Regions from separate parts of the Bradyrhizobium sp. USDA 4473 genome, predicted to be linked through region 1. Evidence: riboswitches for the same ligand, from Rfam matches in the RefSeq annotation. Region 1 holds a riboswitch; the other holds the start of a gene.
The links. Region 1 has a riboswitch for glycine ahead of gcvT (glycine cleavage system aminomethyltransferase GcvT). Riboswitches for the same ligand answer to the same signal wherever they lie in the genome.

Region 1 (3,403 bases):
CCCAGCCCAAGGGGGCCGCGCGCGTGCGCATCACCGCGAGCGTCTGCGGATGCACCTCCTTGTCGACGAAGAACACCTTTGCTTTCACCTGCGAATGGCGCTCGGCGAGCGCCATCGCTTCAGCGGCGGCGGTCGCCTCGTCGAGCAGCGAGGCGTTGGCGACGTCGAGCCCGGTGAGGTCGCAGATCATGGTCTGGTAGTTGAACAGCGCTTCCAGCCGGCCCTGGCTGATCTCCGGCTGATACGGCGTATAGGCGGTGTACCAGGCCGGGTTCTCCAGGATGTTGCGCTGGATCACCGCCGGCAGGATGGTGCCGGAATAGCCCTGTCCGATCAGCGACGTGAACACCTGGTTCTGCGCGGCGAGCTCGCTCATATGCGCGAGCGCCTCGGTCTCGCTCAGCGCGCGGCCGAGATCGAGCGGCGCCTTCTGGCGGATCGACGCCGGCAGCGTCTCGTTCATCAGCGCTTGCAGGCTCGCGGCGCCCACCGTCTCCAGCATTGCGTTGACGTCGCGCGGTGACGGTCCGATGTGGCGGCGGACGAAATCGGTGACGGCTTCGTTGATCGGCTTGAAGGGCGCGTTCATGACGGGGTCCTCGTTGTCAGCCGTCATACCCCGCAAAAGCGGGGTATCCAGTACGCCGGGACAGCAGTGGTTAAGCTGAAGGGCCGCGGCGTACTGGGTCGCCCGATCAAGTCGGGCGATGACAGGGAGTGTGTGGTCGCAATCTGCTTCATTCTCTCAGGCGGTGTGCGCGGCGTAGGCGGCTTCATCCATCAGGCCGCCGAGCTCGCCCTTGTCTGATATCTTCAGCTTGAAGAACCAGGCCTTGCCGCCGGCATCCGAATTGACCAGCGCGGGATCGGCCGTGAGCGCCTCGTTGACCTCGACCACTTCGCCGGTGATCGGCGCATAGACGTCGGAGGCGGCCTTGACGGATTCGACGACGGCGGCGGCCTCGGCCTTTTTCAGGCTGCGGCCGATCTTGGGCAGTTCGACGAACACCACGTCGCCGAGCTGCGATTGCGCATAATCGGTAATCCCGATCGTGGCGACATCGCCCTCGATGCGGAGCCATTCGTGGTCGGACGTGTACAGCGTCGTCATGGGGATCGATCCTTCAGCGTTTGTAGGTATTGGGGATGAAGGGCGTTGCGGCGACTTTCAGCGGCAGCCGCTGGCCGCGCACTTCGGCGAAAACGGTGGTGCCGAGCGCGGAGAGGGCGGTCGGCAGATAGCCCATCGCAACCGGCGCATTGAGGCTCGGGCCGAAGCCGCCCGAGGTCACCTTGCCGATCTGCTCGGTCGAGCTGGCGTCGGCAAACAGCGCGGCGCCTTCGCGCACCGGCGCACGGCCATCGGGCCTTAAGCCGACGCGGCGGCGGGTGGCGCCATCAGCGAATTGCGCGAGGATCTTGTCGGCGCCGGGAAAGCCGCCGGCGCGGGCGCCGCCGCTGCGGCGGACCTTCTGCACCGACCATTCCAGCGCGCCTTCGACCGGCGTGGTGGTGGTGTCGATATCGTGACCGTAGAGGCAGAGCCCGGCTTCGAGCCGCAGGCTGTCGCGCGCGCCGAGCCCGATCGGCAGCACGTCGGGATTGTCGAGCAGCGCGGTGACCAGGGCTTCCGCCTTGTCCGCGGGTACTGAAATCTCAAAGCCGTCCTCGCCGGTGTAACCGGAGCGCGAGACGAAGCAGTCGATCTCGGCGACGCGGCGCGGGCCGGCGTCCATGAATTTCATCGAACTGACATCTGGACAAAGCTTTGCCAGTGCCGCTTCCGCTTTCGGCCCCTGCAGCGCGATCAGCGCGCGGTCGGCCAGCGACACGATCTCGCAGCTGTCGGAAAGATTCGCTCGCAGATGCGCCTCGTCCGCGTCCTTGCAGGCGGCGTTGACCACCAGGAATAGATGATCGCCGAAATTCGCCACCATCAAATCGTCGAGCAGGCCGCCGTCCTTGTTGGTGAATTGCGCGTAGCGCTGCCGTCCCGGCGCGATGCCGACGATGTCCTGCGGCACCAGTTTTTCCAGCGCGAGCGCCGCGTCTGCGATCTTGCCGGATTTGGCCTTCAGCACGAGCTGTCCCATGTGGGACACGTCGAACAGACCGGCGTCCTTGCGGGTGTGCAAATGCTCCCTCAGCACGCCGGCCGTGTATTGCACCGGCATGTCATAGCCGGCGAACGGCACCATCTTGGCGCCGCGCGCCAGATGCAGCGCGTGCAGCGGGGTCTGTTTCAGCGGGGAAGTTTCGCGCACAAGCATCACAGGGCCCTCGCGGTTCCCGCCGGGGACCTATTTCCCCTTGAGAAACCTGCAGAAAGCCCCATCTGTCGCTGTGCCTGAGAGTATTATCCCGTCGGCGGACGCAATCGGGGAGAACCCCAGCGCCTCTTTCCAGATGTCAGACGTCACGCGGTCCTTTTGCCTGAGAGTTTCCGGGGCGGTTGCTCCTTCGGCGCCGGCCCAGGACAGGGCCAGTCTCTCCCGACGTGACTACTTACAGGTAGGACCAAAACACGGCCCCGCCAAGGCTGTCAACGCACCCGGACGACTATCAACGGGCTTTGTGCTGTTGCGGCAAGCCCATGATCCGGCTGCACAGTTTCTGGACACCGCAGCTGGCAATGTCTAAAAGCGTTCGGCCGGAAAATGACGCCTTTTTGCGGCTGGCCGGCCCCTTTTTCCGATTGGATGAACATGAGCAGCGTCAACGACATCAGGTCGACATTTCTGAACTTCTTCAAGGCGAACGGCCACGAGATCGTGGCCTCGTCGCCGCTGGTGCCGCGCAACGACCCGACCCTGATGTTCACCAATGCCGGCATGGTGCAGTTCAAGAACGTCTTCACCGGCGTCGAGAAGCGCGGCTATCAGCGCGCCACGACGTCGCAGAAATGCGTGCGCGCCGGCGGCAAGCATAACGACCTCGACAATGTCGGCTACACCGCGCGCCATCTCACCTTCTTCGAGATGCTCGGCAACTTCTCGTTCGGCGACTACTTCAAGGAGCGCGCGATCGAGCTCGCCTGGAATCTGATCACCAGGGATTTCGGGCTGAAGAAGGACAAGCTGCTGGTCACGGTCTACCACACCGACGACGAGGCGGCCGGCTACTGGAAGAAGATCGCGGGCTTCTCGGACGACCGCATCATCCGCATCCCGACCTCGGACAATTTCTGGGCGATGGGCGATACCGGTCCCTGCGGTCCGTGCTCCGAGATCTTCATCGATCGCGGCGAGCACATCTGGGGCGGACCTCCGGGTAGCCCCGAGGAGGACGGCGATCGCTTCCTCGAGTTCTGGAATCTGGTGTTCATGCAATACGAGCAGGTGACGAAGGAGGAGCGCGTGGCGCTGCCGCGCCCCTCGATCGACACCGGCATGGGCCTCGAGCG
Region 2 (3,403 bases), 140 kb from region 1:
GATATAGGCTGTGGTTAGAATCGGATCGATGACGCGCAGGTCCGAATGCATCACCGCGGTGATGGTCTTGTCCGCGGCCCATCGCCTGCGGCGCAAACGACAATTCCTGCGGTGCGAATGACAGCGCAAGCGCCGACAACGCAGCCGCGAGCGTGCGGCGTTTCCAACGCGAGATAGGGAACATGCAAATCTCTCCTGACGTGTAACTGGTCAAAGCCGGCTTATTCGTTATGCATGCGGTCCGTTATTTAGGCGAACTAACATGCTGTATGGCTTGTGAAATCGAGACTTGCACCAAGCGCCAAGCGCGTCAATCGGTTTCGATCCGGATCGGACGTACACAAACGAATGAGGCCGCGGGCCGGATTTTGGCTTTACAAAATCGTCGGCGGAGATTTTCGTGAGCGCCGCGCGATGCCGGCGCCGTCAGAACAACAAGAGAGAACAACGATGAACCCCGCCAATCTCCCCTTTGACTCCGAAGCGATGCTGCAGGGCCTGCGCAGCTGGGTGGAATGCGAGAGCCCGACCTGGGACGCGGCTGCGGTCGAGCGCATGCTCGATCTCGCCGCGCGCGAGATGGCGGTCATGGGTGCGACGATCGAACGCATCGCCGGACGCCAGGGCTTTGCCGGCTGCGTCCGCGCCCGCTTTCCGCATCCGAAGCAGGGTCAGCCCGGCATCCTGATATCAGGCCATCTCGACACCGTGCACCCGGTCGGCACCATTGAGAAGCTCAAATGGCGCCGCGAAGGCAACAAATGCTTCGGGCCCGGCATCTTCGACATGAAGGGCGGCAACTATCTGTCGATCGAGGCCATCAGGCAATTGGCCCGCGCGTCCTTCACGACGCCGTTGCCGATCACCGTGCTGTTCACACCCGATGAAGAGGTCGGCACACCGTCGACGCGCGACATCATCGAGGCGGAAGCCGCGCGCAACAAATATGTGCTGGTGCCGGAGCCCGGCCGGCCGAACAACGGTGTCGTCACCGGCCGCTACGCGATCGCGCGCTTCAATCTGGAAGCCACCGGCAAGCCGAGCCATGCCGGCGCGACGCTGTCCTCCGGCCGCTCCGCGATCCGCGAAATGGCCCGTCAAATCATCGCCATCGACGGCATGACCACCGAGGACTGCACCTTCTCGGTCGGCATCGTGCATGGCGGCCAGTGGGTCAATTGCGTCGCCACGACCTGCACCGGCGAAGCGCTCAGCATGGCCAAGCGGCAGGCCGATCTCGATCGCGGCGTCGAACGCATGCTGGCGCTGTCCGGCACCGCCAACGACGTAACCTTCAAGGTGACGCGCGGCGTCACGCGCCCGGTGTGGGAGCCGGATGCCGGCACCATGGCTCTATACGAAAAGGCAAAGGGCCTTGCGGCCGGGATGGGCCTCGATCTTCCGCACGGCAGCGCCGGCGGTGGATCGGACGGCAACTTCACCGGTGCGATGGGCATCCCCACGCTCGATGGTCTCGGCGTTCGCGGCGCCGATGCACATACGCTCAACGAGCATATCGAGGTCGACAGCCTGGCCGAGCGCGGCCGCCTGATGGCGGCGCTGCTGGCGACGCTGGACTGATTGCACTGCACAACACGTTGGCACTGCCGGATCGAAATTTAGCCTTGTCCAATTTTAAGGCTTCGCCTACGGTCCGGCCGTCCAACGCGACGATGCGGGAGAGATCGAGGCGACAACATTCGTGTTGTCAGCTTCGGCGCCGATGGAGCAACCGCCCCGGAAACTCTCAGGCAAAAGGACTGTATCGTCAGGACGATCTGGAGAGAGACGGACATGGCCGCAGATCAAGGGCCGTGACGTCCACCGAAGGGGATAGTTCGCGTCCGGGCCCCGGCCCGGTGCGGATCAAGCTCTCAGGTACCGTGACAGATGGGGCGTCGAAACACCCGGTTTCACCGGTGGTTCGGCGACTCTAACAACACGGGAGCCTGAAGACCATCATGCCTCACATTGCGATCATTGGCGCCGGCATCACCGGCGTGACGACGGCCTATGCCCTGCTCGAACGCGGCTACAAGGTGACTGTGCTCGACAGGCATCGCTACGCCGCGATGGAAACCTCATTCGCCAATGGCGGACAGTTGTCCGCCAGCAACGCCGAAGTCTGGAACAGCGCGGCGACCATTCTCAAGGGGCTGCGCTGGATGCTGAGAAGCGACGCGCCGCTCTTGATGAACCCGAAGCCGAGCTGGCACAAATATTCCTGGATCGGCGAGTTCGTCGGTGGCATCGCGCGCTATCGCAGCAACACCATCGAGACCACGCGGCTCGCCATCGAAGCGCGCAAGCATCTGTTCTCGATCGCCGAGCGCGAGAACATCGCCTTCGATCTCGAACGCCGCGGCATCCTGCACGTCTATCACGACAAGGCCGGCTTCGAGGCAGGCCTGCGGGTCAACACCTTGCTGCAGCAAGGCGGGCTCGACCGCCGGCCGGTGACACCGGACGAGATCCGCAGCATCGAACCCGCGCTGCAAACCGCCTGCTATGGTGGCTTCTTCACGCCGTCCGACGCCACCGGCGATATCCACAAGTTCACGCGCGGCCTCGCCGAGGCTTGTGCGCGGCGCGGCGCGAGCTTCATCCATGAGGCCGACGTCGACACGGTCGCGCGCGGCGACGACGGCTTCCGCATCGGCTGGAACGAAACCGCGTCGCACGATGCCGAGCCCGCGACGCGGCACGAATTGCAGGCCGACGGCCTCGTGATTTGCGCGGGCGTGGCGAGCCGCCGCTTCGCGGGCTTACTCAACGACCGCGTCAACGTCTATCCGGTGAAGGGCTATTCGATCACGGTGCAGCTCGATGCGCCGCAAAGCCGGGACGCCGCGCCGACCGTCAGTCTGCTCGACGAAGCCGCCAAGATCGTCACCAGCAGGCTCGGCGCCGACCGCTTCCGCATTGCCGGCACCGCCGAGTTCAACGGCTTCAACCGCGATATCAGGGCCGACCGCATCCAGCCGCTGGTGGATTGGGTGCGCCATCATTTCCCCGGGGTCGATACATCCAAAGTCGTGCCGTGGGCGGGGCTGCGTCCGATGATGCCGAACATGATGCCCGGTGGTGCGCGCCGGCCGGATTCCAGGCGTGTTCTACAACACCGGCCACGGTCATCTCGGCTGGACGCTATCCGCCGCGACCGCGCAGATGGTCGCAGGCGCGATCGACGACTGGCGCGATCTCGATACGCCGCCGATGGCGCCGGCGTTCGGTCGCGGGCTCGACGATGTACCTGCCAATGCTCGCAAGGCTGAAATCAATCCACCTTCCAGTGGACTGCTTCGCACGTCATCGGAGGACTAATCACACCAGCAGGACCGACTAGCTGCACCGCAAAAACCGCAGCACCGATGGCACGGGACTTGCTCAACTTATACCCTGT

Region 2: another riboswitch for glycine. It lies ahead of ACVW17_RS22890 (D-amino acid dehydrogenase); the one in region 1 lies ahead of gcvT (glycine cleavage system aminomethyltransferase GcvT).

The regions. Positions count from the first base shown of each region.
Region 1 covers NZ_JBSSGE010000001.1:4,767,756-4,771,158, forward strand. Annotated here, with positions in the region: gene gcvP (aminomethyl-transferring glycine dehydrogenase) at 1-589, opposite strand, end outside; gene gcvH (glycine cleavage system protein GcvH) at 746-1,111, opposite strand; gene gcvT (glycine cleavage system aminomethyltransferase GcvT) at 1,125-2,270, opposite strand; glycine riboswitch at 2,413-2,505, opposite strand; gene alaS (alanine--tRNA ligase) at 2,706-3,403, shown strand, end outside.
Region 2 covers NZ_JBSSGE010000001.1:4,907,223-4,910,625, reverse strand. Annotated here, with positions in the region: partial or broken gene ACVW17_RS22900 (ABC transporter substrate-binding protein) at 1-184, opposite strand, end outside; gene ACVW17_RS22895 (M20/M25/M40 family metallo-hydrolase) at 451-1,581, shown strand; glycine riboswitch at 1,667-1,773, shown strand; glycine riboswitch at 1,777-1,892, shown strand; partial or broken gene ACVW17_RS22890 (D-amino acid dehydrogenase) at 1,962-3,324, shown strand.